2 regions of the Faecalibacterium prausnitzii genome follow, and region 1 is predicted to be linked to the other one. Evidence: a T-box and tRNA genes for the amino acid it is inferred to sense, from the RefSeq annotation. Region 1 holds a T-box; the other holds one or more tRNA genes.
The links. A T-box is a leader RNA that pairs with one kind of tRNA and senses whether it is charged. The one in region 1 lies ahead of tyrS (tyrosine--tRNA ligase), so its partner is inferred to be a tRNA-Tyr.
Positions count from the first base shown of each region.

Region 2: it encodes a tRNA-Tyr, which carries the amino acid that the T-box ahead of tyrS (tyrosine--tRNA ligase) is inferred to sense. The anticodon was not compared.

Region 1 covers NZ_CP065377.1:1,490,122-1,505,038, reverse strand. The annotation lists gene ybeY (rRNA maturation RNase YbeY) at 1-1, opposite strand, end outside; gene I5P96_RS07450 (PhoH family protein) at 53-1,015, opposite strand; tRNA gene I5P96_RS07445 (tRNA-Thr) at 1,267-1,342, opposite strand; gene I5P96_RS07440 (hypothetical protein) at 1,426-2,196, opposite strand; gene I5P96_RS07435 (TIGR04086 family membrane protein) at 2,233-2,619, opposite strand; gene yajC (preprotein translocase subunit YajC) at 2,684-2,998, opposite strand; gene tgt (tRNA guanosine(34) transglycosylase Tgt) at 3,080-4,225, opposite strand; gene queA (tRNA preQ1(34) S-adenosylmethionine ribosyltransferase-isomerase QueA) at 4,411-5,439, opposite strand; gene asd (aspartate-semialdehyde dehydrogenase) at 5,594-6,676, shown strand; gene dapA (4-hydroxy-tetrahydrodipicolinate synthase) at 6,715-7,605, shown strand; gene dapB (4-hydroxy-tetrahydrodipicolinate reductase) at 7,691-8,449, shown strand; gene I5P96_RS07400 (ACT domain-containing protein) at 8,496-8,963, shown strand; gene tyrS (tyrosine--tRNA ligase) at 9,081-10,298, opposite strand; T-box leader at 10,362-10,620, opposite strand; gene recN (DNA repair protein RecN) at 10,655-12,331, opposite strand; gene I5P96_RS07385 (arginine repressor) at 12,348-12,833, opposite strand; gene I5P96_RS07380 (NAD(+)/NADH kinase) at 12,858-13,709, opposite strand; gene I5P96_RS07375 (TlyA family RNA methyltransferase) at 13,732-14,535, opposite strand; gene dxs (1-deoxy-D-xylulose-5-phosphate synthase) at 14,532-14,917, opposite strand, start outside.
Region 2 covers NZ_CP065377.1:585,562-600,478, forward strand. The annotation lists gene glpK (glycerol kinase GlpK) at 1-1,203, shown strand, start outside; gene I5P96_RS02845 (bis(5'-nucleosyl)-tetraphosphatase) at 1,242-1,655, shown strand; gene I5P96_RS02850 (DUF1016 N-terminal domain-containing protein) at 1,673-1,822, shown strand; gene I5P96_RS02855 (dATP/dGTP pyrophosphohydrolase domain-containing protein) at 1,867-2,193, shown strand; gene I5P96_RS02860 (GH36-type glycosyl hydrolase domain-containing protein) at 2,260-4,695, opposite strand; gene I5P96_RS02865 (LacI family DNA-binding transcriptional regulator) at 5,286-6,302, shown strand; gene I5P96_RS02870 (twin-arginine translocation signal domain-containing protein) at 6,387-7,829, shown strand; gene I5P96_RS02875 (carbohydrate ABC transporter permease) at 7,930-8,886, shown strand; gene I5P96_RS02880 (carbohydrate ABC transporter permease) at 8,886-9,752, shown strand; gene I5P96_RS02885 (alanine/glycine:cation symporter family protein) at 10,141-11,526, shown strand; tRNA gene I5P96_RS02890 (tRNA-Tyr) at 11,715-11,800, shown strand; gene I5P96_RS02895 (DUF6061 family protein) at 11,953-12,204, shown strand; gene I5P96_RS02900 (helix-turn-helix domain-containing protein) at 12,224-13,279, opposite strand; gene I5P96_RS02905 (MFS transporter) at 13,515-14,917, shown strand, end outside.

The DNA.
Region 1 (14,917 bases):
TAACAGTCCGCTCCTTTCTTTTTATGCTGCCTTTTTGAAAGCGTTATGGCTTTCAGCGCTTGGCGGGGTGCGCGGCGGCTTCGTATGCTTTGATGATCTCCTGGACCAGACGATGACGCACAACATCCTTTTCGGTAAAGTAGCATTGTGCGATGCCGTCCACACTTTTCAGGATCTGCAGCGCGTCCACAAGACCGCTGCGGGTACGGTCGGGCAGGTCGATCTGTGTCACATCGCCAGTCACGACCACTTTGGAACCTACACCCATACGGGTCAGAAACATCTTCATCTGTTCGGGGGTGGTATTCTGCGCTTCGTCCAGAATGATGAACGAGTCGTCCAGAGTGCGTCCGCGCATGTATGCGAGCGGCGCGACCTCGATGATCTGCTTCTCCACCAGACGCTCATACGTTTCGGCCCCCAGCATATCGAACAGACCGTCGTAGAGCGGGCGCAGATAAGGGTCTACCTTCTGCTGCAGGTCGCCGGGCAGAAAACCAAGCTTCTCCCCTGCTTCCACCGCCGGGCGGGTCAGGACGATGCGCGAGACGTCTTTTGCCTTAAAGGCTTTGACGGCCATTGCAACGGCCAGATATGTTTTACCCGTACCCGCCGGGCCGACGCCAAAGGTCACTGCATTCTTACGGATGGCGTTGAGGTATTCCTTCTGCCCCAGCGTTTTGGGGCGGATCGGCCGCCCCTTTACGGTGACGGTCACGAAATCCTCCGTCAGCTCTTTGACGCGCTTTTCCTCGCCGTCATGTGCAAGGCTCAAGCAATAACGCACGGTCTGCTCTTCCAGCGGGGTATGATTCTCGATCAGAAGGAGCATCCCCTCAATGGCACGTGCCGCAGCGGCAACATTGGCGCTTTCACCCGACAGGCGAAGCATTGTGCCGCGGCAGACAGCCGTGACGGAAAACTCTTTCTCCAACAGGCGGATGTTGCGGTCACAGTTTCCAAAAACCGCCGCCGCGATCTCCACACTATCCAGTTCGATGCTCTTTTCAGCCATACGGCCCCTCCCGAAATCTCAATAGAATTCCATATTTATTGTACCACCAAAAGTGCAAGAAGAAAACTGTGAAAATTGCACAAAATTTTAGTGAAGGAATCTATCGGGCAAAAACTTGATGCAGACCATTAGAAAATGTTGCCGACAAGACCATGTTGCAAAAAGTGTTACAAAAAATTTGGGGCAGTACTTTATAAACAAGAAAAAGTCCTACGAATTCCGCGAAATCTAGCGATAATTCGTAGGACTTTTGGAGCTACTGATCCGATTCGAACGGACGACCTGCTCATTACGAGTGAGCTGCTCTACCGGCTGAGCCACAGTAGCAGACCAATGTTCTGCAACGTGATGTATTCTATCATAAAAGCCGGTGAGTGTCAAGATAGGAATTTGTTTTTTGCGCGAACTTCTTAAAATCCCTTCATCTGCCCGCACAGATACAGCATCCCCGTTGCGGCACCGCAGATGGGAAGCAGGAGAAACAATGTGCGGACGAACTGGCCGACCAGGCTCCAGGCTCCGGCGGAGTAAAGCGACGTTCCGAAGGAGCAGCGCTGGATCTTTCCACTGACCTGCAGCGCCAGCGCGCCGAACAGACACAGACAGCCGGCGGCAAGCGCGGTCGGAAGCCCGGATGCGGCGGAATAGACCAACAGTGCCTTCCAGTTCAGGTTGGTCAACAGCTGAAAGGACAGCATCCCTGCCCCGGCCCCATAGAGGATCAGGAAACAGAAAATGGGCAGAGAACCAATTGCGGACAGACCCAGCAGAAGCAAAACGGTCAGCGCCCCGGAAGCGGTCAGAAGTTCTGTCCGAAAAAGGCCCATTGCCTGAGCCGCCGTTTCCGCTGCAAAGGAAGTCCGCCAGCAGCTGAGATAATAGTCGAGCATTTCCAGCTCGCCGGCGCTACACAGAGCAGATAGAACACCCGCAAGAAAGGTCCCGAACAAATACGCACCCGCCAGCAGGATGCAGCTGTGATCGGCCCGCAGAGAGCGTTTCCGGGGCGTTTCCATCGGCTCCGGAACGGCCGGGATCGCTTGTGATGGTGCATCCGCCGGGAGCGGCTCATTTGGTTCTGGAAGTGTAACGTTGGTTTTGAGCAGTGCGCTGTCCGGCACAGACGGTGCAGACAGCGGTTCCAAGGGTTCGGACGATTCCGGCTTCTGATAGACCCACATCTTTGGACTCCTCCTGTTTTGCGCTCTCGAATCGTTTCAGTGATGCCGCCGTTCGGTGCGCAGCATCCCGAAGATGCCGCCCAGACAGCCAAATAAAAACACCAGAGCAAACCGCACAAGCTGCATTTCTGCGGGTGCAAACCCGGCATAGAGACCAAACCCGGTCAGGAGCAGTACGAACATTGCCCCCTGGATGGCTCCACAGACCAGCCCGCGGCTGCGCTGAAAAAATGCAGCCAGCCACCCGCTGAGCAGGCTGCCTGCGCAGACTGCAGCGCTTGCCATCGGCCAGGCCGCAGCCTGCGAAAGCCCATGCCGGACCATAAGATACGCCAGCCCTGCCATGCAGGCACCGGCAAACGCGCCGCCGATGCCGAACGCCAGCAGCGCCGCCCCTACGGAGATCTTCTTTTGTTCAGACATAAAAACGCGCCTCCCTGCACTACTGTATGCAGGAAGGCGCGTGAAAAAGTACCGGGTCTTGAAATTACTTTTTAGCGGGAGCGTTGTCCATGTTCAGCTTCTCAACAGAGCTGATGGCATTCTTGGTGAAGCGGATCTTCACGCGGTCAGCGCCGGTCTCCAGAACGAAGGTGTCGTCCTTGATGGCAACCACACGACCGATCACACCGCCGATGGTAGTGACCTGATCGCCGATCTCCAGAGCAGCACGCATGGCAGCGTCCTTCTTCTCCTGCTTCTTCTGGGGACGATAGATCATGAAATAGAGCAGAACCAGCATCAGAGCCAGGGTGAAGAACAGGCTGATGTAGCTTTCGGTCGTAGTCGTCAGAAATTGCATGGGCAAAATCTCCTCTCAAAATTCAGATAATCTTATTATAAACCCTTCTTCGGGCGGTTGCAAGGCCAAAGTGCGAAAAACTCAGATTCTTGTATCCAGGAGCTTCACATAGCGGTCATGGAAGGCGGTGAAGGTGCCTGCGTCCAGCTCGTCGCGGATGCGCTCCATCAGATGGTTGTAGAACCACAGGTTGTGCATGACGGCCAGCCGCATCCCCAGCAGCTCTTCCGCCTTAAACAGATGGCGGATATAGGCGCGGGAGTAGTTCCGGCAGGCCGGGCAACCGCAGGTGGGGTCGATGGGGCGCTCATCGCGCTCGTACTTGGCATTCTTGATGTTGATGATGCCGCCCCAGGTGTTCAGGTGGCCGTGGCGGGCGTTGCGGCTGGGCATGACGCAGTCGAACAGGTCCACGCCGCGGGAAACGGCTTCGATGATGTTGCCGGGTGTGCCGACGCCCATCAGGTAGCGGATCTTATCCTTGGGCATGTGAGGCTCCACCTGGCTGATCATCTCATACATCACATCGGTAGGCTCGCCCACTGCCAGGCCGCCGATGGCATAGCCATCGAGGTCCATCTCGGCGATCTGCTTCATGTGCTCGACCCGCAGGTCGGCAAAGGTGCAGCCCTGGTTGATGCCAAACAGAAGCTGGTCCGGGTTGACGGCTCTGCCCTCGTGCTTCAGGCGGGCCATCTCCGTTTTGCAGCGGGCCAGCCAGCGGACGGTGCGGTCGCAGCTTGCCTTGGAATAATCGTGCTGCGCGGGGTTCTCCACACACTCATCAAAGGCCATGGCGATGGTCGAGCCCAGGTTCGCCTGGATCTGCATACTCTCTTCCGGGCCCATGAAGATCCGGTGTCCGTCCAGATGGGACGCAAAGGTCACGCCCTCTTCGGTGATCTTGCGCAGCTTGGACAGGCTGAACACCTGAAATCCGCCGCTGTCGGTCAGGATGGGGCCGTTCCAGCGGGTGAACTTGTGCAGGCCGCCCATGTCGGCCACCAGCTTGTCGCCGGGGCGCAGATGAAGGTGGTAGGTGTTGCAGAGCATGACCTGCGCACCGATATCCTTCAGGTCCTGTGCCGACAGGCCGCCTTTGATGGCACCTGCCGTTGCGACGTTCTGGAACGCCGGGGTCTGCACGGTGCCGTGCACGGTCTTGAACTCGCCCCGCCGGGCGTCGTGCTCCTGCTTGAGGAGCTTGTACGTGGTCAAAGAAGGCATAAACGTTTCCTTTCTGTGCACGGAAAACAGCCGTGCATCCTGTGCCGCACACCTGCGGCGTCATCAGAAATAGTGTACCAGAGAACGACGGATCGTTATCTTTCTTGATGGGATTCTTGCCACAATCAACATTGAGCCATTGCTTTTCTCTACATACAAATATCGCAAAAAGCGCGAATTTTGTATCAGACGATCAGCATTGCATCGCCAAAGCTGAAAAAGCGGTACTTCTGTTCCACAGCAACCTTGTATGCAGCCATGGTCTTTTCGTAGCCGTAGAGCGCCGATACCAGCATGATGAGGGTGCTTTCGGGCAGGTGGAAGTTGGTGATGAGGCCGTCGATGCAGTGGAACTGGACACCGGGATACAGGAAGATGGACGTGTTGCCGCTGCAGGCTTTGATCTCACCATACTTGGCGGCGACAGCTTCCAGGGTGCGGCAGCTGGTGGTGCCGACGGCGATGACGCGGTGCCCGGCGGCCTTGGTCTCCCGGATGCGCTGGGCGGTCTCCTCGCTGATGGAGTACCACTCGCTGTGCATCTTGTGGTCGGTGATCTCATCCTCCATCACGGGGCGGAAGGTGCCGAGGCCCACATGCAGCGTCACTTCAGCGATGCCGACCCCCTTGGCGCGGATGGTGTCCATCAGCTCCGGGGTAAAGTGGAGGCCTGCCGTGGGGGCGGCGGCGCTGCCCAGCTCCTTGGCATAGACGGTCTGGTACTGGCTCTGGTCATCCAGCTGCTTGGTGATGTAGGGCGGCAGAGGCATTTTGCCAAATTCATCCAGCTTTTCATAAAGGGTCTCGGTGTCATAATAGAATGTAACGAACTTGTTGCCGTCTTCCAGCGTCTCGTCCACCACGGCGGTCAGGGTGCCGTCGCCGAAGCTGACCTTTGTGCCCGGCTGCATCCGCTTGCCGGGCTTGGCCAGGCATTCCCACTGGTCGCCCTTGACCTGGCGGAGCAGCAGCAGCTCACAGACTGCGCCGGTGGGCTGCTTGACGCCCACGATGCGGGCGGGCAGGACCTTGGAATTGTTTACGACCAGCAGGTCGCCGGGCTCCAGATATTCCGGCAGGTCGCGGAAGATCCGATGCTGGATGCTGTCGTCTTTCTGGCTCAGGACCATGAGGCGCGCGGCATCACGAGGGTCCGCAGGCTCCTGTGCAATGAGCTCTTTGGGTAAATCATACCAAAAATCTTTTTTTAACATGCTTCGCATTTGCCTTTCCGATGATTGACACGAAGGTCGTATCAATGTTATCATAAAATCTGTATAAGCGGTATCTATTATATTGCATGGGCGTCCGGTTTGCAAGCCTGCGTTCTGTGTGAATTTCGTTTTTTTGAAAGGAAAGGTGCTGGAAATGGAAAAACAGTATAAAGTTGGCGTTGTCGGTGCGACTGGCATGGTCGGTCAGCGCTTCATCACACTGCTGGAGAATCACCCCTGGTTCAAACTGACCACCCTGGCCGCATCCGGCTGCAGTGCAGGCAAGACCTATGAGGAGGCTGTCGGTTCCCGCTGGGCCATGACCACCCCGATGCCCGAAAGCGTGAAGAAGATGGTCGTGCTGGACGCTTCCAAGGTGGAAGAGGTCGCTTCGCAGGTGGACTTCATCTTCTGCGCCGTCAATATGCCCAAGGCCGAGATCAAGGCGCTTGAGGAGGCTTATGCCAAGGCAGAGTGCCCGGTCGTCTCCAACAACAGCGCCAACCGCGGCACCCCGGATGTCCCGATGGTGGTGCCGGAGATCAACGCCGACCACATTGAGATCATCCCGGCACAGCGCAAGCGTCTGGGCACCAAGCGCGGCTTCATCGCCGTCAAGTCCAATTGCAGCCTGCAGAGCTATGTGCCGGCCCTGCATCCCCTGATGAAGGATTTCGGCGTCAGCAAGGCGCTGGTCTGCACCTACCAGGCCATCTCCGGTGCGGGCAAGACCTTTGACCGGATGCCGGAGATCGTGGACAACGTCATCCCCTACATCGGCGGCGAGGAAGAGAAGAGCGAGCAGGAGCCGCTGAAGCTGTGGGGCCACATCGAGGGCGACCGGATCGTCAATGCCGAGAAGCCCGTCATCACCGCACAGTGCTTCCGTGTTCCCGTCTCCGACGGCCACACCGCTGCGGTCTTCGTGAGCTTTGACAAGAAGCCCACCAAGGAGCAGATCCTTGCAGCATGGGCCAACTTCCGCGGCCCTGCGCAGGAGCTGGAGCTGCCCAGCGCACCCAAGCAGTTCCTGCACTACTTCACTGAGAACGACCGTCCCCAGCCCAAGCTGGACCGCAACACCGAGCACGGCATGGCCGTCTGCCTGGGCCGTCTGCGGGAGGACACCCTGTTCGATTACAAGTTCGCCTGCATGAGCCACAACACCCTGCGCGGTGCGGCAGGCGGTGCGGTCCTGCTGGCAGAGCTGCTGGCCGCCAAGGGCTATTTTGACTGATCTGCGTTCCCAAACACAGCAAAAGGAGATCTTACACTATGAAAAATCCTGTCTTTACCGGCGCGGGCGTAGCGATCATCACCCCGATGTACGAGGATGGCAGCGTCAATTTTGACGAGCTGGGCCGCATCATCGAGGACCAGATCGCGCGCGGCACCGATGCCATCGTCATCTGCGGAACCACCGGTGAATGCTCCACCATGACCGATGAAGAGCAGCTGGCTGCCATCAAGTTCACCGTTGATACCGTCAACCACCGGGTGCCCGTCATCGCGGGTGCCGGTTCCAACGACACCGACCACGGCTGCGCACTGGCTGCAAAGTCTGCCGAGTGCGGCGCCGATGCCCTGCTGCTGGTCACCCCGTACTACAACAAGACCACTCAGGCGGGCCTGATCGCGCACTTCACCGCCATGGCCGATGCGGCTGGGATCCCGGTCATCCTCTACAACGTGCCCTCCCGTACCGGCCTGAACATTGCCCCGGAGACGGCTCTGGAGCTGAGCAAGCACCCGCTCATCAATGGCATCAAGGAAGCGTCCGGCAACATTTCACAGGTGGCGAAGATTGCACAGCTGTGCGGCGATGAACTGAACATCTACTCCGGCAACGACGACCAGGTGGTTCCCCTGCTGTCCCTCGGCGGCAAGGGCGTCATCAGTGTCGTCTCCAACGTCAAGCCGGAGCTGATGCACAACTGCTGCAAGGCCTGGTTCGACGGCGACACCCGGAAGGCCTGCCAGCTGCAGCTGGAGATCCTGCCGCTGGCGGACGCCCTCTTCTGCGAGGTCAACCCCATCCCGGTTAAGTACGCCATGAACGTGCTGGGCTGGAACGCCGGTGCCTGCCGCCTGCCTCTGGTGGAGCCCAGCGACGCGCACAAGGAGAAGATCGAACAGGCGCTTGCCGCAGAAGGCCTCCTGAAATAACAACAGAACAACGCACAAATGCCCGGTGGAACGTTCTTCCGGGCATTTGGCCTTTTCGGAAAATCAAAGAACGAGGTAAGATCAAATGACGGATATTATCATTCAGGGCATCGGCGGCCGGATGGGACATGTGCTGTGCGAGATGATTGCCCAGCGGGAGGACTGCCGTGTCATTGCCGGTATTGATGTGAAGGACGGCGAGCAGAACGGCATCCCTGTTTACGACAGCCTGGAAAAGCTGGACGGCAAGGGCGATGTAGTCATCGACTTCAGCTCCCCCGCTGCCGTGGAAAAGACCCTGCCCTACTGCGAGGCCCACAAGCTGCCCATCGTGGTCTGCACCACCGGCCTGTCCGAAGAGCTGCAGCTCAAGGTCGTTCAGCTGTCCCGCACAGTGCCCGTGTTCAAGAGCGCCAATATGTCCATCGGCATCAATGTGCTGTCCGAGCTGTGCAAGCGCGCGTCGGCCATTCTGGGTGCCGCGTATGATGTGGAGATCGTGGAGCAGCACCACCACAACAAGCTGGATGCCCCCAGCGGCACGGCTCTGATGCTGGCCGACGCCATCAACGAAGAGAACGACGGCGCATATCACTACGTTTACGACCGCTCCTCCGTCCGCCAGAAGCGCGACCCCAAGGAGATCGGCATCAGCTCGGTGCGCGGCGGCAGCATCGTGGGCGACCACGAGGTGCTGTTCTGCGGCCCGGACGAGGTCATCACCCTCAAGCATACCGCCTATTCCCGCAGCATTTTTGCAAACGGTGCCATCAATGCCGCTGTTTATCTTGCAAAAAAGGAGCCGGGACTGTACAATATGGGTAACATGATTGCAGAAATGTGATCCTGCCGGATCTTGCAGCCCGTATGGGCAGAATGGAGTGTTTACTATGTACGGTGTTTCGAAGATCAGCATTGAACCCAGTCTGATGATGATCAGCGTCCAGGATGTCGAGTTCAAGGGCAACAGTCTGGCACGATATTTGCAGATTTTTGCGGATACCGGCGTCGTGGTGGATATGATCAGCCAGAGCGCACCCCATGGCACCACCATGGATTTCAGCTTTACGGCCTCGGCCAGCGACCTGCCCCTCGTGATGAAAGCCATCTCGGCCGCCAACCTCGACAAGGATGCCAAGGCTTCCCCGCTCATCAGTGTGGGATACTCCAAGCTGAACCTCTTCGGTGAAGAGATGGTCACCAGCTGCGGTGTGGCAGCCCGTGCCCTGAACGCTCTGGCCATGGCAGACATCGAAGTGCTGCTCATCACCACCAGCGATCTGGATATTTCCCTTCTGGTTCGCGCAGAAAATGAAGATGCTGCCTACGATGTGCTGAAGAAGGCATTCGAGCTGTAAAAAAGCCCGATCGATCCCGGAATATTTCAACGTGCAAAAGAGCCGCCTGCTTCTCGGTTTTGAGAAGCGGGCGGCTCTTGATGTTATGGGTGGTTTGCTGTGTTTTGCAAAAGCGCTTTACAGCGTGACCTTATGGTAGATCTTCTTGCCCTTCTTGATGACGATGCCATTGGCCAGCTGCTCAGCCGTGAAGCTGACGGTAGGAGCGGCGACCTTCTCACCATCGACGAGGACGCCTCCCTGGGTGACCAGACGGCGGGCCTCGCCGTTGGAGGCGGCCAGACCGGCCTTGACCATCACGGTCAGGATGCCAATGGAGCCGTCCGTCAGGTCTGCCTCGGTCAGCTGGGTGGTGGGCATGTGCTCGGTATCGGCTGCACCGCTGAACAGGGCGCGGGCAGCGTTCTGGGCTTTGTCGGCCTCTTCCTTGCCGTGGACCATGCTGGTCAGCTCATAGGCCAGGATCTCCTTTGCCTCGTTCAGGCGCTGATCCTTCCAGGTGGCCATCTCGTCGATCTGCTCCAGCGGCAGGAAGGTCAGCATCCGGATGCACTTCATGACATCGGCATCGCCGACATTGCGCCAGTACTGGTAGAACTCGAAGGGGCTGGTCTTGTTGGGGTCGAGCCAGACGGCATTGCCAGCGGTCTTGCCCATCTTCTTGCCCTGGGAGTCGGTCAGCAGGGTGATGGTCATGGCGTAGGCGTCCTTGCCCAGCTTGCGGCGGATGAGCTCAGTGCCGCCCAGCATGTTGCTCCACTGGTCGTCGCCGCCGAACTGCATGTTGCAGCCGTAGTGCTGGAACATGTAGTAGAAGTCGTAGCTCTGCATGATCATGTAGTTGAATTCGAGGAAGGACAGGCCCTTCTCCATCCGCTGCTCGTAGCACTTGGCGCGCAGCATGTTGTTGACCGAGAAGCAGGCACCCACGTCACGCAGCAGCTCGACGTAGTTCAGGTTCAGCAGCCAGTCGGCGTTGTTCAGCATCAGGGCCTTGCCCTCGGAGAAGTCGATGAACTTTTCCATCTGCTTTTTGAAGCAGGCGGCATTGTGAGCGATGTCCTCTTTGGTCAGCATCTTGCGCATGTCGGTGCGGCCGGAGGGATCGCCGATCATGGTGGTGCCGCCGCCGATCAGGGCGATGGGCTTGTTGCCAGCCATCTGCAGGCGCTTCATCAGGGTCAGCGCCATGAAATGGCCTGCGGTCAGGCTGTCGGCAGTGCAGTCGAAGCCGATGTAGAAGGTCGCCTTGCCGTTGTTGATGAGGTCGATGATCTCCTCGTCGGTGATCTGCGCCACCAGACCGCGGGCCTTGAGTTCTTCGTACAGAGTCATGAGTTTTTTCCTCCTGTTTTGTGGGCAGAGGGATAAAAAACGCCCCCTGCCAAAATAAATTTGGCAGAGGGCGAGAAATGTTCGCGGTACCACCTCTGTTTGCCGTTCCCTCACGGAAGCGGCCTCACGAGTGCATGCCCCAGAGTAGGACGACACTCCTGCGTTTGTAACGCTCGCACGCGGCACAGCCTACTAGAGAGTTCTCTCATTCAGCTTACAGCTCCGGGAGGTATTTCCCCCGCTGCTCTGCACGCCCCTTGCACCGACCGGGGCCTCTCTGGGCAGAGCGCTTCAGGGTACTTGTTCCCTTCATCGCCTTTCAACATAAGCCAGTGTAGCACAATTCCAGAAACTTGTCAATCACGAGTTTCGCTCTCGGCAAGGCCCAGCATTTCCCGTGCGTTGGCACGGGAAAGTTCGGTGACATGGTCGCCGGAGATGATGTGCGCCAGAGCATCCACCCGGCCCTCCTGATCCAGCGGATGGATCTCGGTATAGGTGCGCTCGTTTGCAACATTTTTCTGGATAAGCAGATGGCAGTCGGCCAGAGCGGCGATCTGTGCCGTGTGCGTGATGCAGAGAATCTGATGATCCTGCGCGCTCTGCTTGAGCACCTCGCCGATGCGGCTGGCCGCCTTGCCCGAAACGCCGCTGTCAATCTCATCGTAGATGACGGTGGGCACGGCATCTTTATCGGCCATCGCGTTCTTGATGGCCAGTGTAATGCGGCTCAGCTCGCCGCCAGACGCGATCTTTGCCAGAGGCTTCGGGGCCTCACCGGGGTTGGTGGAAATATAAAATTCCACGCTGTCCTGTCCATGGCTGGCCAGCGGGCCGCGCGCATGGCGGAGCGTCATCCGGACACCGGGCATGTTGAGGAAATCCAGCGTACCGGAGATGCGCCTGTTCAGCTCCTCAAAGGCCCGCAGGCGGGTCTGGGTCAGGACCTCGGCCTTGTCCCGCGCCAGAACATACAGACGGTGTTTTTCCGCTTGCAGATGTTCGGCCCGCTCCTGCGAAAACTGGATGCGGTCCAGCTCCTCCCGCGCGGCCTTTCCAAAGGCGATGATGTCTTCCACCGTGTCGCCATACTTGCGCTTGAGCTTGTAGATGAGGTCGATGCGCTGCTCGATCTCGTCCAGCTCTGCATCATTTGTATCATATCCGTCCAGCCGCCCGATGAGGTCAGCCGAGACGTCTTTGGCCGTATAGTAGAGGTCGAGCAGCTGCCCGGCGGCATCCGAAAGCGTGTTGTCCACCTGCGCCGCTGCGTCGATCGCGTTGGAGGCTTCGCCCAGCAGGTCCACTGCGCCGGGCGTCTCATCATCGCCGGAAAGAAGCGCATAGCACTGAGAGATCCGCTCCCGGATGGTGGAGGCGTTCGCCAGCACCTTGCGGCGGGCGTCCAGCGTCTCCTCCTCGCCTTCGGTCAGGGCGGCATCCTCGATCTCCTGCACCTGATAGCTCAGCAGGTCGATCTTCCGCTGCTTTTCGGTCTCATCGGTGATGATGGCATCCAGCTCTTTTTTGACCTTGATCAGCTCCCGGTAAACGGTATAATACGCCTGAAATGCGGCATCATTCTGCGCATAAGCGTCCAAAATCCCCTCGTGATGGGCCGGGTTCAGCAGGCCGACGGAGTCGTGCTGGCCGTTGATGTTGATCAGCCCGCCGCACAGCTCCCGCAGGATGGCGGCTGTGGCAGGCATCCCATTGATGCGGCAGGTGCTTTTGCCTTCGGCTGTGATCTCGCGGCTCAGGGTCAGAGCATCGGAGCGCTCATATCCGGCCTTTTCCAGGCTGTCCAGCACAGCACCCGGCACGTCATCAAAGGCGGCACGGATGACCGCTTTGGCCGCCCCGGTGCGCACAAGGTCTTTGGACGTCCGGTTGCCGAGAATGGCATTGATGGAGTCAATCAAAATCGACTTGCCCGCGCCCGTCTCGCCGGTGAGGACGTTCAGGCCCTTTTCAAAATGCACGTCGGCTTTCTGGATGACTGCAACATTTTCAATTTGCAGGCTGCTCAGCATGGTAATTTCTCCCGCATTATTTCTGTCCGATGTGGTGGGTCAGCTCCGAGCAGATGGTCTTTGCATCGCGCTCCGAGCGGGCCACGATCAGGAAGGTATCGTCGCCGGACAAAGTTCCGACAACATTTTTCCATTTCAGGGCGTCAAACACCTCACAGGCGGCGTTCGCCATGCCGGAGTAGCATTTGACCAGAACGACGTGTCCGGCAAAATCCACCCCCAGAACAGACTCGTGGAAGATCGTCTCAAAACGGCTCTGGATCTTCGGGTTCAGCGCCTCGTTATGGCTGGAAACATACCGGTAGCCGGTGCTCGTGGCCGCTTTGACCAGGCTGAGCTCCCGGATATCGCGGGAGATCGTGGCCTGTGTGGCATCGAATCCCTCATTTCGCAGGTGGTCGAGCAGGGACTCCTGACGGCTGATCGGATGCTCCTGGATCAGCCGCAGGATCGTCTGCTGACGCTCCCGCTTGGTTTTGGCATCGCCTCGGCTGCTGGCCATATCGGTTCCCCTTTCTGTCAAAACTTACCGTCTGCCGCGCAGTTTCTGGTCGATGGCCTGAAACTGGTCGGCTTTGCTGAAGGTGATGAGCTGCACGATCTGGTCACTCAGCCGCACTTCGGCGGTGGCACCAGCATGCAGAGAATAGCCTGCCGCACCATCGCAGCTGACGAAGACTTCCTCGTCCGCGACCTGACCGACGCAGATGTTGATCTTGCGTTCCTGTGCAAACACCATGGCCGGACTGGCCAGACTGTGCGGGCAGATGGGCGTGACGACCACGCCCTTGGTCTGCGAGTCCAGGATGGGCCCGCCGGCCGCCAGTGAATAGGCCGTGGAGCCGGTTGGCGTAGCCACGATCACACCATCTCCGCGGTAATGCTCGACCAGAATGTCATCGCAGTAGATGCTGAAATCAATGGCCTGCTGCAAACGGCCTTTGGTGATGACGACATCGTTGAGGGCGTGGCCCTCCCAGCTGTCGTCGCCCAGAACGCGGACATAAAGCAGCATCCGGTTGTCCAGCAGATAATCTCCCCGCGCAACGGCAGAGAGCTTCTGTTCCATCTCGTTGATCTCACAGGTGGCCAGAAAGCCGCAGCGCCCCAGGTTGATGCCGAGGATGGGCTTCCGGTATTCCAGCGAGAGGTTGGCCTCGTGCAGGATGGTGCCATCCCCGCCGATGGTCAGGATGACATCCGTTTTTTCGAGGCATTCCTCCTGCGGCAGATACTCCACGCCCATCGTGTCGCACACAGCCTTGAGGTCGGTCTGCATCAGCACCCTGGCACCGTGGGTCAGCAGGATCTGTGCGGCCCGCTGCGAGATGCCGTAGGCCATCGCTTTGCCGGGGTTGGGTGAAATATAAACAGTCACACCCAGCACCTTCTTTCTGCTCTCAGTGGTCCAGCGTCGAATGGCTGGCTTCCACGACCTGTTTTGCCACGCTGTCGTCCAGCACGGCGGGCTCTGCGCTCTTCTGCACGAACATCAGGTACTCAATGTTGCCTTCCGGGCCTTTGACGGGGCTGAAATCCAGCCCGCGCACGGCGAAGCCGTTGGCCGCTGCGTAGCCCATCGCATTGTGCAGCACCTCGCAATGGGTGGCCGGGTCGCGCACGACGCCATTCTTGCCGACCTTTTCGCGGCCGGCCTCGAACTGCGGCTTGACCAGACAGACGCCCATGGCGTCCGGTGTGGTGATCGCCTGCGCCACCGGGAAGATATGATGCAGCGAGATGAACGAGACATCTACACTGAAAAATTCAATGGGTTCGCCCAGCTGGTCGGGGGTGACGCTGCGGATGTTGGTGCGTTCCATGTTCACGACCCGCTCGTCGGTGCGCAGTTTCCAGGCCAGCTGGCCGTAGCCGACATCGACGGCATAGACCTTGACCGCACCATTTTGCAGCATGCAGTCGGTGAAGCCGCCGGTGGACGCACCGATGTCCATGCAGACCTTGCCGTTGGGGGTCAGTGGAAAGCACTGCATTGCTTTTTCCAGCTTCAGACCACCGCGGCTGACATAACCGATGTCGTGGCCGCGCACCTCGACTTTGGCGTCTTCCTTGATCATCTCACCGGCCTTGTCCACCTTCTGCTCGTTGACGAAGACGACGCCGGACATGATCATGGCTTTGGCACGTTCACGGCTCTGGATCAGGCCATGCTGAACCAGATATTGATCCAATCGGATTTTCAAGATGCAGTTTCTCCTTTCCTGTGCTCACGGACTGCCTGCGCCAGATGGGCGGCGTCCAGACCGGTCGCCTCCTTGATCTGCGGGACGGTCGCGTGGGGCAGACGAACGTTTTCAACAGCCCGGTGGATGTAAGTTCCCTTCCAGCCTGCCTGATACAGTGCGGCTTCGAGGTGCTCGCCGATGCCGCCGCAGGCGACACACTCTTCGGCAAACAAAACGACCGGATAACGACGGATTTCGTCAATGAAATCATCTGTAAAGGGGAACACCTTTACAAGCTTATAAACATCGCAGGGCAGGTTTTCCTCCCCCAGAATCTGAGCTGCCTGGAGCACATCCTCCACTTCGTCGGCGTAGCTGACCAGTGCGACCTGCGCGCCGG
Region 2 (14,917 bases), 900 kb from region 1:
ATCGTCTGGCAGTGCCGCCGCACCAGCGCCTACTGCGACGAACTCAAGGCGCGGGGCCTGACCGAGACCTTCCGGGCAAAGACAGGCCTGGTCATTGACGCATATTTCTCCGCCACCAAACTGAAATGGATCCTGGACAACGTGCCCGGCGCGCGGGAAAAGGCCGAGGCCGGGCGGCTGCTGTTCGGCACGGTGGAGACCTGGCTCATCTGGAAGCTGACCTGCGGCCGGGTCCATGTGACCGACTACACCAACGCCAGCCGCACGATGCTGTTCAACATCCACACGCTGGAGTGGGATGAGGATATCCTGCGGGAGCTGAACATCCCGCGCTGTATGCTGCCCACGCCCATGCCGTCCAGCTGCTTCTACGCGGAGGCCGACCCGATGCACTTTGGTTCGGGCATCAAAATTGCAGGTGCAGCGGGCGACCAGCAGGCTGCGCTCTTCGGGCAGACCTGCTTTTCGGCGGGTGAGGCGAAGAACACCTTCGGCACCGGCGGCTTTCTGCTGATGAACACCGGCAAAACGCCGGTCGTCTCGAAAAACGGCCTTGTCACGACCATTGCGTGCAGCAGCGGAAAAAGCGTGAATTATGCGCTGGAAGGTTCCATCTTCGTGGCCGGTGCGGCCATCCAGTGGCTGCGGGACGAGCTGCGGCTGCTGGAAGAAGCCCGCGACTCCGAGTATATGGCCCGGAAGGTGAAGGACACCAACGGCTGTTATGTGGTGCCCGCCTTCACCGGCCTCGGTGCGCCCCACTGGGATCAGTACGCCCGCGGAACCATCGTTGGCCTGACCCGCGGCTGCAACAAAAATCACATCATCCGTGCGACACTGGACAGCCTGTGCTATCAGGTGAACGATGTCCTCCACGCCATGGAGGCCGACTCCGGCATCGCCATGAAGGCCCTGAAGGTGGACGGCGGTGCCTGCGCCAACAACTACCTGATGCAGACCATGGCCGACATCAGCAGCCTGCCGGTGGAGCGCCCCTGCTGCGTGGAAACGACCGCTCTCGGCGCGGCCTACCTTGCCGGTCTGGCCGTGGGCTACTGGCAGTCCACCGACGAGGTGGTCCGGAACTGGTCGGTGGACCGCACCTTCCTGCCGGATATCTCGGCCGAGGAGCGCACCAGGCGCATCAAGGGCTGGAACAAGGCCGTGCGGTGTGCGTATCATTGGGCGCTGGATGAAGAGTGAAGCGGGACAATACGGCGGCTGAGAGGAAGCACTTCGCAATGAAATACGAAAAAAGCTGCGGTGCAGTGATCTATACCGTGCAGAATGGAATGAGGCTTTACCTTGTGGAGCAGATGCAGAAAGGGCATGTGTCCCTTTGCAAAGGCCATGTTGAACAAGATGAATCGGAACATGAAACAGCGATACGGGAGATACGGGAAGAGACCAACCTCGAAGTGGAGTTTGTGGAAGGGTTTCGGAAAACCATCGCGTATTCTCCCAGGATGGACTGCATGAAAACCGTGGTGCTCTTTCTGGCATATGCAGAGCATACGGATGCGAGAGCGCAGGAGAAAGAGGTCAGAGCAATTCAATGGCTGCCGTTTGAAAACGCCGTGGAAGCATTGACCTTTGATTCGACCCGTGAAATACTGCGGCAGGCAGATGCGTTTTTGGATGGGGGAGAACGATAGTCTTTGTGTCACCACTGGTGACACAAGTCAGCTGGGCGAATCATCTGCTGATTATGTCTGGTTCCAAATCCGCAGAAGAACGGCATTTTTATCTTTCTCTTTGTGTAAAAGAACATTATTCAAAACGCGAATTGGAACGTCAAATGGACAGTAAACGGTTTACCTGACACTGGGTGAAACGAGAAGTGTGATTGAATTTACGGAGGAGCGAATGGGCGATTTTACGATAGAAGAGATGCTTGCAATGCAGCAGGCCCTACAGGAAAAATACAAAGACAAGTGGGAGCTGATCGGCCCGGAAGCGGGCAAACATAAATTGCTGTGGATGCTCGGTGAAGTGGGAGAGGTCATCGACATCATCAAGAAAAACGGAGACAGAACTGCTGTTGAGGATGCAGCGATACGGCAGCATCTTGTGGAAGAAATGGCGGATGTGCTCATGTATTACAACGATGTCCTGCTGTGTTATGGAATCAGTGGGCGGGAACTGAAAGAAGCGTATACCGCCAAGTTTGAAAAGAATATGACACGCTGGTAAGAAAGCGCAAAAAAACCCCGGCCAGAGATGTTCGTCTCTCTGGCCGGGGGTTTGTCTATCCAAAACTTATCCCATGACCACCGTGACTTCCACGGTTTCGCCGGGGGCGGCGATGGGGAGCACATTGCCGAGGATGGGAGAACCGTTGACGGTGACGCGCTTCACGCCCTTCTGCACGGCGTCGGGGTTCTCGACCCGGATGTGGTACACGGCCCTGCGGTAGCGGCGGGTGACGGTGAAGCCGGGCAGCGTGTGTGGGATGCAGGGGTCGATCTTCAGACCGTCCAGCGTGGGCTGCACACCGAGGATGTACTGGCTGACGTTGAAGAAGGTCCAGGCGGCGGTGCCGGTCAGCCAGCTGTTCTTTGCCTCGCCGAAGGTCGGGGCGTCGATGCCGGCGACCATCTGGCTGTAGACATACGGCTCGGTGCGGTGGATCTCCGAGATGTCCTCGATGTAGGCGGGGCAGGTCTTCTTGTAGACCTCAAAGGCGCGGTCGCCGTGGCCAAGCACAGTCTCGGCGCAGCTGATCCACGGATTGTTGTGGCAGAAGATGCCTGCATTCTCCTTGTATCCCGGAGGGTAGCTGGAGATCTCGCCGAGGTTGAGGCGGTAGGTGGTGTAGGCGGGCTGGAGCAGAACGACGCCGTACCGGGTGTCGAGCCGCTCTTCCACGCTCCTCAGCGCCTGCTCGGCCTGACCGGTCGTTTTGCCGATGCCCGCCATGACGCACATGCCCTGCGGCTCAATGAAGATCTGGCCCTCGTCGCATTCCTTGCTGCCGATGGGCTGGCCGAAGGCATCGTAGGCGCGGCGGAACCAGGCACCGTCCCAGCCGGCGGTCAGAGCGGCCTGCTCGACTTCCGCGATGGCGGCGCGGGCCTCGGCGGCCTCCTCCGGGAGGCTGCGGTGGTCGCACAGGTCGGCGTACTCGCTGCCGTACTTGACGAACATGCCCGCGATGAAAACGCTTTCGGCCACCGGGCCTTCGCTGGGGCCGGTGATCTGGAAGCTCTCGCCGGGGTGCTCGGAGAAGCAGTTCAGGTTCAGGCAGTCGTTCCAGTCGGCGCGGCCGATGAGGGGCAGGCCGTGGGGGCCGAGGTGGGTGCGGGTGAAGCGGAAGCTGCGGCGCAGATGCTCCATGAGAGGCTGTGCCTTGCTCACATCGTTGTCAAAAGCGACGGACTCGTCCAGAATGGACCAGTCGCCGGTCTCGCGGAGATAGGCAACGGTGCCTGCGATGAGCCAGAGCGGGTCATCGTTAAAGCCGGTGCCAACATCGCGGTTGCCCTTTTTGGTCAAAGGCTGATACTGGTGGTAGGCGCTGCCGTCTTCGAACTGGGTGGCGGCGATATCCAGAATGCGGCCGCGGGCGCGCTCCGGGATCATGTGGACGAAGCCCAGCAGATCCTGGCAGCTGTCGCGGAAGCCCATCCCGCGGCCGATGCCGCTTTCGTAGTAGCTGGCCGAGCGGCTCATGTTGAAGGTGACCATGCACTGGTACTGGTGCCACAGGTTGACCATCCGGTCCAGTTTCTCGTCGCCGGAGTGCAATTGCAGGGTAGAGAGCAGCTTGTCCCAGTGGTCGGCCAGCGCTCTGCGGGCCTCGTCCACCTGGGCGTCGGTGGCATAGCGGGCCATCATGGCCTCGGCGCGGGTCTTATTGATGACGCCGGGGGCGGTGAACTTTTCGTCCATGGGATTCTCAATATAGCCCAGACCGAAGAGGATGGTCCGGGTCTCCCCGGCTTCCAGGGTCAGGTGGAAGTGGTGGGCACCGACCGGGGCCCAGCCGTGGGCGATGCTGTTGGAGCAGCGGCCCGCCTTGACGGCTTCCGGCTCGGCGGGGCCGCCGTATACGCCGCAGAAGGCGTCGCGGGCGGTGTCGAAGCTGGTGACCGGGGTGTTGGCCCAGAACACTGCGTAGTGGTCGCGGCGCTCGCGGTACTCGGTCTTATGGTAGATGGCGCTGCCCACGACCTCCACTTCGCCGGTGGAGAAGTTGCGCTGGAAGTTGGAGCTGTCGTCCATGGCGTCCCACAGGCAGAACTCCACGTAGCTGAACACATCCAGCGTGCGGGGGGTGCCGGTCTTGTTTTCCAGCGTCAGGCGGTCAATCTCGCAGGCGTCGCCGCGCGGGACGAACAGCTCCTGCTGGGCGCGGATGCCGTTCTTCTCACCGGTCAGGATGGTGTAGCCCAGACCGTGGCGGCAGCTGTAGGCGTCCAGCTCGGTCTTGGTGGGCTGCCAGCCGGGGTTCCAGATCGTGCCGCCGTCGTTGATGTAGATGCGGTGGCCGTCCATATCCAGCGGAGAGTTGTTGTAGCGGTAACGGGTGATGCGGCGCAGCCGCGCATCCCGGTAAAAGCTGTAGCCGCCGCCGGTGTTGGACACCAGACTGAAGAAGTCCTCACTGCCCAGATAGTTGATCCAGGGCAGGGGCGTGCGGGGCGTGTCGATCACGTATTCCCGATGCACATCATCAAAATGTCCGAATTTCATACGATCAGTTCCTCCTTTGCAAAAACAGGAAACGCGCTGCAACCATCAGAAAAGCGAAAACGATTAAGAACGCGCTGCAAGAAAAGAGAGAACGATTACGCTGCTTTAAGCATAACCGATTCCACAGCGAAATTCAAGTGGTTTTATGAAATATACAACGCACCGGGCAGGAAGCTGATTTCGGCGAAATTGTAAGGATTTTGTAATGATTTTGAAGAGAGAACGAACTTTTTTCATGTGAAGCAGGCGGGGCGGGGGAAGCGCTGCGCCTTTTAGAACCGGCCCACAGGCTCCAAACTGGGAACGAAAATCCCCATTCTAAAGTAATAATAAGATCCTGCCAGAATGTCCCCACTGATACGAAAGCAGGAAGCGAAAAAATATTCGAAAATGAGCGAAAGAGAGCGAAAATAGAGCAAACTGCATAATTTGATTCGCCGAAAATCGAACAAACCGCCAAAATCATGGCAATCGACACAAAAGATTTTCGTTTGCGCTTGATTTTTGATGCGAAATGCGCTATATTGAAGTTGCGAAAACGATTTAGGATTCGTTCAGAGCCAATCGGTTCCTGAGAGGAGGACGACGAAATGTCATCCCTGAAAGATCTGGCGCAGGAATGCGGGGTCTCGGTGGCCACGGTGAGCAAGGCGCTCAACGGCCAGTCGGATATCTCCGAGGCCACCCGCACCCGTGTTCGGGAGGCGGCTCGCCGGATGGGCTATGTTCCCAATATGGCGGCCCGCTCCATGAAGACCAACCGTACTTATAACATCGGCGTCCTGTTCGTGGACGAACGGCAGAGCGGCCTGGCACACGAATACTTCTCCGCTGTGCTGGACAGCTTCAAAGTCCGGGTCGAGCAGCTGGGCTACGATATCACCTTTATCAACCGGAACCTCGGCGGCAAGACGATGACCTATCTGGAGCACTGCCACTACCGCGGGGTGGACGGAGCCGTGATCGCCTGTGTGGATTTCACAGACCCGCAGGTGATCGAGCTGGTGAACAGCGATGTGCCGGTCGTCACGATCGACCATGTGTTCAACAACCGGATGGCAGTCCTTTCGGACAACGTGGCCGGCCTTTCGGCGCTGGTCCGCACGGCATACAGTCAGGGCCACCGCCGCATCGCTTTCATCCATGGCGAGCGGACCGCCGTTACCGAGAACCGTCTGGCGGGCTTCTACAAGAGCTGCGATGAGCTGGGGCTGGAAGTTCCGGATGTGTATGTGCGGGAGGGCATCTACCACGACGCCGCCCGCTGCGCACAGGAAACGAAAGCACTGCTGGCGCTTCCGCAGCGGCCCACCTGCATCCTCTTCCCCGATGACTTCTCTGCCATGGGCGGCTACAATGCCATCGCGGAGGCGGGGCTGAGCATCCCGGAGGACATCTCCGTGATGGGCTACGACGGCATCTACCTCTCCCGCGTCATGAAGCCGCAGCTGGCGACCTACCAGCAGAACACCATGATGCTGGGGCGCACCGCCGCAGACAAGCTGGTGCAGATGATCGAGCACCCGCGTGTGACGCTGGCCGAGCAGCTGCTCGTGACCGGCAAGCTGCTGGAAGGCGACTCCGTCGGCCGACCGGCCCAAACCTAGTTCCTCGGCTCCGGGCGGACCGGAGCTTTGATAAAACAAATCGGATTTCGTTTGCATGAGAACCATTGAAGGAGGTTTTCTACTATGAGAAAGATTTCGCGTCGTAATTTCCTGGTCGCTTCTGGTGCAGTCGCCATCACCGCAGCGCTTTCTGCATGCGGCGGCAGTTCTTCCACTGCCAGCTCGACCGCAGCCTCCTCTGCAGCCGCTTCTTCTGCCGCAGCCGGGCCTGCCGCACAGGGCAAGGTGCTGAACATCTGGTGCTGGAACGACGAATTCCAGAGCCGCTTCAACGATTATTACCCCGAAGTCTCCGCCATCGCATCGGATAAGTCCACCACCACCCTGAAGGATGGCACGACCGTGAAGTGGACCATCAATGCCAACGAGAACAACAACTATCAGAACAAGCTGGACGAGGCCCTGCTGAGCCAGGACTCCGCAGCCGATGATGATAAGATCGATATCTTCCTGATCGAGGCCGACTACGCGCTGAAGTATGTCGATTCCGATTACGTTCTGGATGTCAAGAAGGACATCGGCCTGACCGACGCCGACCTGGCGGGTCAGTATCAGTACACCAAGGACATCGTCACCGTCGATGGCAGCCAGCGCGGCACCACCTGGCAGGCAACGCCGGGCCTGTTCGCATACCGCCGCAGCATCGCAAAGGATGTTCTGGGCACCGATGATCCCACCGAAGTCCAGACCTACCTGTCCGATTGGGACAAGTTCAACGACGTCGCTGCACAGGCATCTGCCAAGGGCTACAAGATGCTGTCCGGCTTCGATGATGCATACCGCACCTTCTCCAACAACGTGGCAGCGCCCTGGGTCACCGGCACCACCGTCACCGTCGATGAGAACATCATGAAGTGGGTCGATCAGACCAAGGAGTACACCGACAAGGGCTACAACAACAAGTCCAGCCTGTGGGACAGCCAGTGGGCATCCGACCAGGGCCCCAACGGCAAGGTCTTCGGCTTCTTCTACTCCACCTGGGGCATCAACTTCACCCTGCTGGGCAACTCTCTGGAGACGCCTACTTCTGAGGGCGGCAAGGAAGAGGTCGGCAACGGCATCTACGGTGACTACGCAGTCTGCGAAGGCCCTCAGCCGTATTACTGGGGCGGTACCTGGATCTGCGGCGCAGCCGGCAGCGACAACCTCGACACCATCAAGGATGTCATGCAGAAGCTGACCTGCGATGAGGCCATCATGAAGCAGATCACTCTGGATACCCAGGACTACACCAACAACGAAAAGGCCATGGAAGAGATCGCCAGCAGCGATTACAAGTCCGACTTCCTGGGCGGCCAGAACCACATCGCGCTGTTCGCAGAGGCAGCCAAGAAGATCGACATGTCCAACGCCGGCCCGTATGACCAGGGCCTGAACGAGAGCTTCCAGACCGCCTTCAAGGATTACTTCACCGGCAACGTGGATGAAGATACCGCAAAGGCAAACTTCGAGACCGCCATCAAGGAGAAGTATCCGGAGCTGACCGACGTTGTCTGGCCCGCATAAGGCAGACGCACTCGCACACAACTGAGATCAGGGGGGCGGGCCGGGCGCAGTGCCCCGCCCGCTCCCTTTTTTTCGGAAACATCCGTCAGGAGGCAGTCACATGGGAGAGAAAACAAAAAAGAAAGGGTCGATCAGCTACGCGAAATGGGGCTACATCTTCATCGCACCGTTCTTTCTCATTTTCGCGGTATTCCAGCTGATCCCCCTGGCATCCACCATCTATTACAGCTTCTTTGAATATTACCGCAGCGGTCTGAAGATCATCGGACCCAACTTTGTGGGCTTGAAGAACTACGTGACCCTGTTTGCAACAGACCTGCCCAAATATTTCAGCAACACTCTGCTGCTCTGGATCATCGGCTTCATCCCGCAGATCGCCATCTCCCTGCTGCTGGCGGCCTGGTTCACCGACCTGCGCCTCAAGCTGAAGGGCCAGACCTTCTTCAAGACGGTCATCTACATGCCCAACCTGATCATGGCATCGGCGTTCGCCATGCTGTTCTTCGCCCTCTTCTCGGACAACGGCCCCGTCAATGCGGCGCTGATGGGCATGGGCATCCTCAAGCAGCCGTTCAGCTTCCTGAACACGGTCTGGGGCAACCGCGGTCTGATCGGCCTGATGAACTTCCTGATGTGGTTCGGCAACACCACCATCATGCTGATGGCCGCCATCATGGGCGTGGACCCCACCCTGTATGAGGCCGCTGAGCTGGATGGCTGCACCCCGAACCAGATGTTCTGGAAGATCACCATCCCGCTCATCCGCCCCATCCTCGTTTACGTCATGATCACCTCGATGATCGGCGGCTTGCAGATGTTCGATGTGCCGCAGATCCTGACCAACGGTAAGGGCGGCCCGGACCGCACCTCCACCACCATGATCATGTACCTGAACAACCACCTGTTCAGCAAGAACTACGGCATGGCAGGCGCGGTGTCTGTGGTGCTGTTCCTCGTCTGCGCAGTGCTCTGCGTCGTCGTTTACGTGAGCCTGACCAGGGAAGACGATGGCCGCAGCAAGGCAGAGCGCAAGGCTCTGAAAGGAGGAAAGAAGTAATGGCTCACACTGCATCGACAAAGTCGGAAAAAGCCACACTGGCTGCCCGCCGCACCGGGTGCTACATCGCGCTGGTGCTCATCAGCTTTCTGTGCCTGTTCTTCTTCTATGTGCTGGTCATCAACTCCACCCGTACCCACTTTGAGATCCAGAAAGGCTTTTCGCTGCTCCCCGGCAAATCCCTGATGACCAACCTGAAAAACGTGCTGAACGACGCGAACATCCCGGTGCTGACCGGTGTGCGGAACAGCCTGATCGTCTCGGCCTGTTCGGCTGCGCTCAGCGTCTACTTCTCGGCCCTGACGGCTTACGGCATTTATGCCTACAACTTCCGGTTCAAGAAGGTGGCGTTCGCCATCATCCTGCTCATTATGACCATGCCGACGCAGGTGTCGGCCCTGGGCTTTTTGCAGCTCATCACGAAGATGGGCCTGAAGAACTCGTTCCTCCCGCTCATCATCCCCAGCATCGCAGCGCCTGCCGTCTTCTTCTTTATGAAGCAGTACCTCGACGCCAGCCTGCCGATGGAGATCGTGGAAGCGGCCCGCATCGACGGAGCCGGAGAGTTCTATACCTTCAATAAGATCGTGCTCCCCATCATGAAGCCCGCGCTGGCGGTGCAGGCCATCTTCGCCTTCGTGTCCAGCTGGAACAATTACTTCATCCCCGCTCTGGTCCTGGATACCGCCGATAAGAAGACCCTGCCCATCCTGATTGCGCAGCTGCGCAGTGCAGACTTCCTGAAGTTCGATATGGGCAAGGTGTATATGATGGTCGCCATCGCCATCCTGCCCGTGATCATCGTCTACCTGCTGCTCTCGAAGTTCATCGTCCGCGGCGTGGCACTGGGCGGCGTAAAAGGCTAAAATTTCGACCACTGCCAGCGGCAGAAACAGGGAGAAATTTTTGGCGCAGCGGTCTGCAAGACGCGAGGCCCGTCCAAGGGCCGAAGCGGATGCAGGGCACCGCAAGAGGGCGCTGCTTCCGCTTCCCGCACGAAAGCCCCAAACGAGCATTCGCCATATCGCATGGCAAACGATTCGTGCAACGCGAGGCCCATCTCCCTACAATCGGCAATGCAGCACGGCTGCACGCAAACGAATTACGACCGTTCCGAATTCTCCTTCCATATCATAAACAGCAGACAGCCCGGAGACGACCTGCTCCGGGCTGTCTGCTGTTTTTTCCGATTTACAAAACTGAACTGAACCAGTATAATAAAGTACGAAGTATAAAACACAGGAGGAGACCCAGTTGATTCATTTGATTGAAACGGTCTATCGTTTTCTCTGGGGCGATTTGTTTGTGCTGCCCATTGCGGGCGGCGTGGGGATCTCGCTGATGGTGGTGCTGCTGCTCACGGCGGGGGTGTTCTTCACCCTGCGGACGCGTCTGCTGCCGGTGCGGCTGTTCCGGGATATGATCTCGGCCGTCTGCGAGAAAAACCAGAGCAGGGACAGCCTTTCGTCGTTCCAGACCCTCATCGTTTCCACGGCCACCCGCGTGGGCATGGGAAATCTGGTGGGCGTTGTGGCGGCGGTGTCTGCCGGTGGCGCGGGCGCAGTGTTCTGGATGTGGGTCACGGCCTTGCTGGGCGCGTCCACCGCGTTTGTGGAATCCACCCTGGCCCAGAAGTACCGACAGCCCGATCCGCTCTACGGCGGCCAGCGCGGCGGCCCGGCCTATTATATCCACATGTGGGCGGAGCGGAAGCGGAAGAAACCGCTGCGGCGCTCGGTGGTCGCGGTGCTGTTCGCGCTGTCGGGCCTCATCTGCTGGTGCGGCATCAGCCAGGTCATCAGCAACTCGGTGAGCTCGGCATTCAAGAATGCGTTCCACATCCCGCCCATTGCAACGACGGTGGCACTGGTGGTGCTGGCGGCAGTCATCGTGCTGCGCAAGAACGCCACCGTGAAAAGCCTGGACGTCATCGTGCCGGTGATGGCGGTCTGCTATTTTGTGATGACGCTTTATGTCATCGCGACCAATATCACCCACCTCCCGGCGGTGCTGGGCAGCATCTTCTCGGAAGCCTTTGGTCTGCGGCAGGTGGCGGCGGGCGGCTTTGGTGCCGTTCTGATGAACGGTATCAAGCGCGGCCTGTTCTCCAACGAGGCGGGCAGCGGCTCGGCACCCTGTGCGGCCGCAGCTGCCGACTGCGATGATCCGGTCAAGATGGGGCTGGTCCAGGCGCTGGGCGTCCTCATTGATACGATCGTCATTTGCAGCTGCACGGCCTTCGTCATGCTGCTGGCCCCGGAATCCGTCACGGCGGGCCTGACCGGCATGGACCTCTTGCAGGCGGCGGTGCAGTACCATCTGGGCAGCTTCGGCGTCATCTTCATCGCTGTGACGTTGGCGCTGTTCAGCTTTTCCACCTTCATCGGTATCCTGTTCTACGCTCGCTCCAATGTGGCGTATCTCTTCGGGGACCGCTGGCTCTGGCAGACCCTTTATAAGGTATTGGCGCTGGGGATGCTGCTGGTGGGCGGTGTGCAGGCCTACACAGTCGTGTGGGACCTTGGCGATGTGGGCATCGGCCTGATGACCATCTTCAACCTCATCGCGCTCTATCCGCTTTCCGGCGAGGCCATTGAGGCTCTCCGGGACTATGAGCGCCGGAAACATCTGGAACCCTGAGCAGGGGAGACGCCCCGCTCCATGAATCGTTCGCAAAACGGCGCAGCCGGAGCGGAGAATTTCCGCTAAGCTGCGCCGCTTTTTTGTCCGCGAAAAAAGAAGCTGAAAAAATGCGAAAAAACGGTTGACAAATCCGCTTTTGTCTGCTAAAATAAACGAGTCGTCCGGCAAGGACGTGAACAGAATCTGGGCGTGTTCCCGAGTGGCCAATGGGGACAGACTGTAAATCTGCTGCTTTTCAGCTTCGGTGGTTCGAATCCACCCGCGCCCACCAAACAAGAAAAATCCGAACCTGTTTCCGATTGGAGAAGGGTTCGGATTTTTCGTTTTCTTCGGGTACAACAACGAAGGTTCCTGTGGACGGCGCAAAACTCCGATACCTTGTCATAGACCGTAAGCCAATAACAAGATTTGGAGGGTATGATTATGAAGTACGATGCAAGAGCTTGCCATTTCAACATGGATACCGGGTGCGTGGAGTTGACTCTCCAAGATGGGAGAAAAATTTCCATTGACTGCACCAGGGTCGAGGATGCGCTGGATGTGACCGTGGCGCAGAGGGCGGAGCTGGACTATCTTATTTACAATGACCCACTGGGCTATGCGGATTTGATTCTGAACGGCAATCTAGAAGAATACTTGAAAAACGTAACTGGGAGCCATGGGTTAGAAGATTAAGAGAAAAGCGCAGAGCACCTTATTCAGAGTGCTCTGCGCTTTTCTGCATCTTGCGCCATTGTTGCGGGGTCATGCCGTACTTTTGCCGGAACAGCTCGTAGAAGTGGGTGCGGTTGGTAAATTTGAGTTGTAGGGCGATCTCGCTGACGGAAAGTGTTGTCTCCCGCAAAAGCCGTTCAGCCTTCTGGAAACAGAAGGTCATGCCGTAATCGAAAAGACACAGACCGGTGCGGCGCTGGACGATGGAATTGAGGTAGCTGCCATTGTAATTCAAAAGCCGTGCCAGTTCACTGCGAGGCAGCCGCCCGTCGGTATCCTCCAGCAAACGGCTGATACGCAGAAAGAGCAGGATTTCGGGGCTGCTGCTCAGGTGAACCGGGGTGACGTAGAACCCGGACGACAGAAAATCGAACAGTTCGCAAAGCGCGCCCTTCAAATAATAGGTGGCGGCGGCACTGGGTTCGTGCAGGATGTGGGTCATGCGGGCGATGAGCGTTGTCAGGGTTTGAACGCTATCGGTGTTTTCCGGTGTGGGGAAAAGATCCTGATATTCCTTTCGGAGGTCCTGGCCCAGATTTGCCAGCATGAACTGCAAAACGGGATTTTCCGGCAGATGACGCTCGGCTTCAAATAATTGCAGGGATGCAGATTCCGTCAGGCTGCGGACAAAATCTACGGATAGACCAATAAAACAGAGCTTGGCGGGGCCTGTGAACCGTTCGTTGTGGAGGATACTGCGGTTCACCAGACAGCAGGTCCCGGCACGGTAGGGATATTCTTTTTCCTCGATCTGTTGGATGACCTCTCCTTCCAGCACCAGCATCAGCTCAAAATAATCGTGGCGGTGCAGCGGACGGGAGCTGAGCGCACGGAACAAAGCATCCATAGAGTTTTCATGCAGCCAGCAGCCATTTGGTGAGAACATCTGAATGCTGTATTGGTCGGTTTCCCCCAGACCGGTACAGGACTCCAGCGTGATCTGCACCGGGGACATGATCTTGTAGAAGGTAGAGAGCTGACTGCCCTGATTTTCAACCTCCAAAATATTCTCGTAGCTGGTGGAATCCGGTTTCATGAAAGCGTCTCCTTTTCTGTAATGTGCGAATATGATACAATCTGATGGATGCGGCACACGATGCTGTCATTGTGAAATGTGAACGGAATTGCTAAAATATAGGCACAATACAAAAACATTCTGTAAAAGCTGTGCGGCCGATGGCTTTATTATAGAGTGCTTTTGAAAAAATGTAAAGCGACAGACGCATTCTGTCGCCGTGAATGATACAGCACATCTTGAAAGGAGAATCCCCATGTCTGCACCTGCAACGACAGAGAAAAAATATCTGAAATGGTATCAGAAGCTGGCCTACGGTTCCGGTGATCTGGCCTCTAACTGCTCCTATGGTCTGGTTTCCAGCTTTGTACTGCTTTATCTGACCGGAACACTGGGTCTGGACAGCGCCATCATCGGCTCTTTGATGCTGGCTTCCAAGGTCCTGGACGGCATCAGCGATGTGATCTTTGGCACCCTGATCGACCGCACCCACTCCAAGCTGGGCAAGGCTCGTCCCTGGATGCTGTTTGGCCAGGTAGGCGTTTCCCTCTGCCTGTTTTTGCTGTTTGCCATCCCGGCTGGCAGCACCACCATGCAGTACATCTACTTCTTCATCGTGTACACGGCACTGAATGCAGTGTTCTATACTGCCAACGGCATTGCCTATTCCTCTCTGGTGGCGCTGATCACCAAGAACAACAATGAGCGTGTGCAGCTGGGCTCCTTCCGTTTTATGTTTGCGGTCGTCACCAACATCTTTATGGGCTTTGCCGTTACCGGCATGGTGGAGAAGTTCGGCAGCGGTGCCGCAGGCTGGCGTACCACGGCTCTGATCTTCGCGATCGTTGGTCTGGTGGTCAACACCATCAGCTGCCTTGCAGTTAAAGAGCTGCCGGAGGAAGAACTGAGCGGCAACACCAGCGAAGCCGCAGAGGAAGGCAAAGCAGTTGCCGAGGAGAAAAAGCATGGCTTTGCCGAGACCGCTAAGATCCTCATCCACAACAAGTATTACCTGATGATTCTTGCCATCTACATCGTGTACTATATCATGAGCAACCTGACCACCGGTGCCGGTGTGTTCTGCGCCACCTATTACTGGGGCGATGGCAGCCTGCTGGGGCAGTTCTCCATGATGAAGATGTTCCCTGTTATCATCGCACTGGCCATTGCGCCTGTCCTCATCAAAAAGACCGGCAGTATGCAGAAGGTCAACTTCTGGGGCTACGCCATCAGCAGCGTGCTGGGCATTCCCATGATCTACTTTGCCATGCAGAAGAACCTTTCCATGTTCCTGCTGTTCATGTTCATCAAGGGCATCTTTGCAGGTACCCTCAGCGGTTCTCTGAATGCCCTGATCGCTGAGGCCAGCGGCTACACCACACGCACCACCGGCATCCACATGGACGGTATGATGTACAGCTGCTCCTCTCTGGGCGTGAAGGTCGGCGGCGGCATCGGTACTGCGGCTGTGGGCTGGCTGCTGAAGTTGGGTGGCTTTGTGGGTACCGCAACGGTCCAGAGCGAAAGCGCCATTCGGATGATCTTCAACCTGTACATCACCTTCCCCTTCGTGATCGGCATCATTATCACGGTGCTGCTGGCTTTCCTTGATGTGGAAAAAGCCAATAAGAAGTGGGATGCTGAACACCAGAAAGAGGC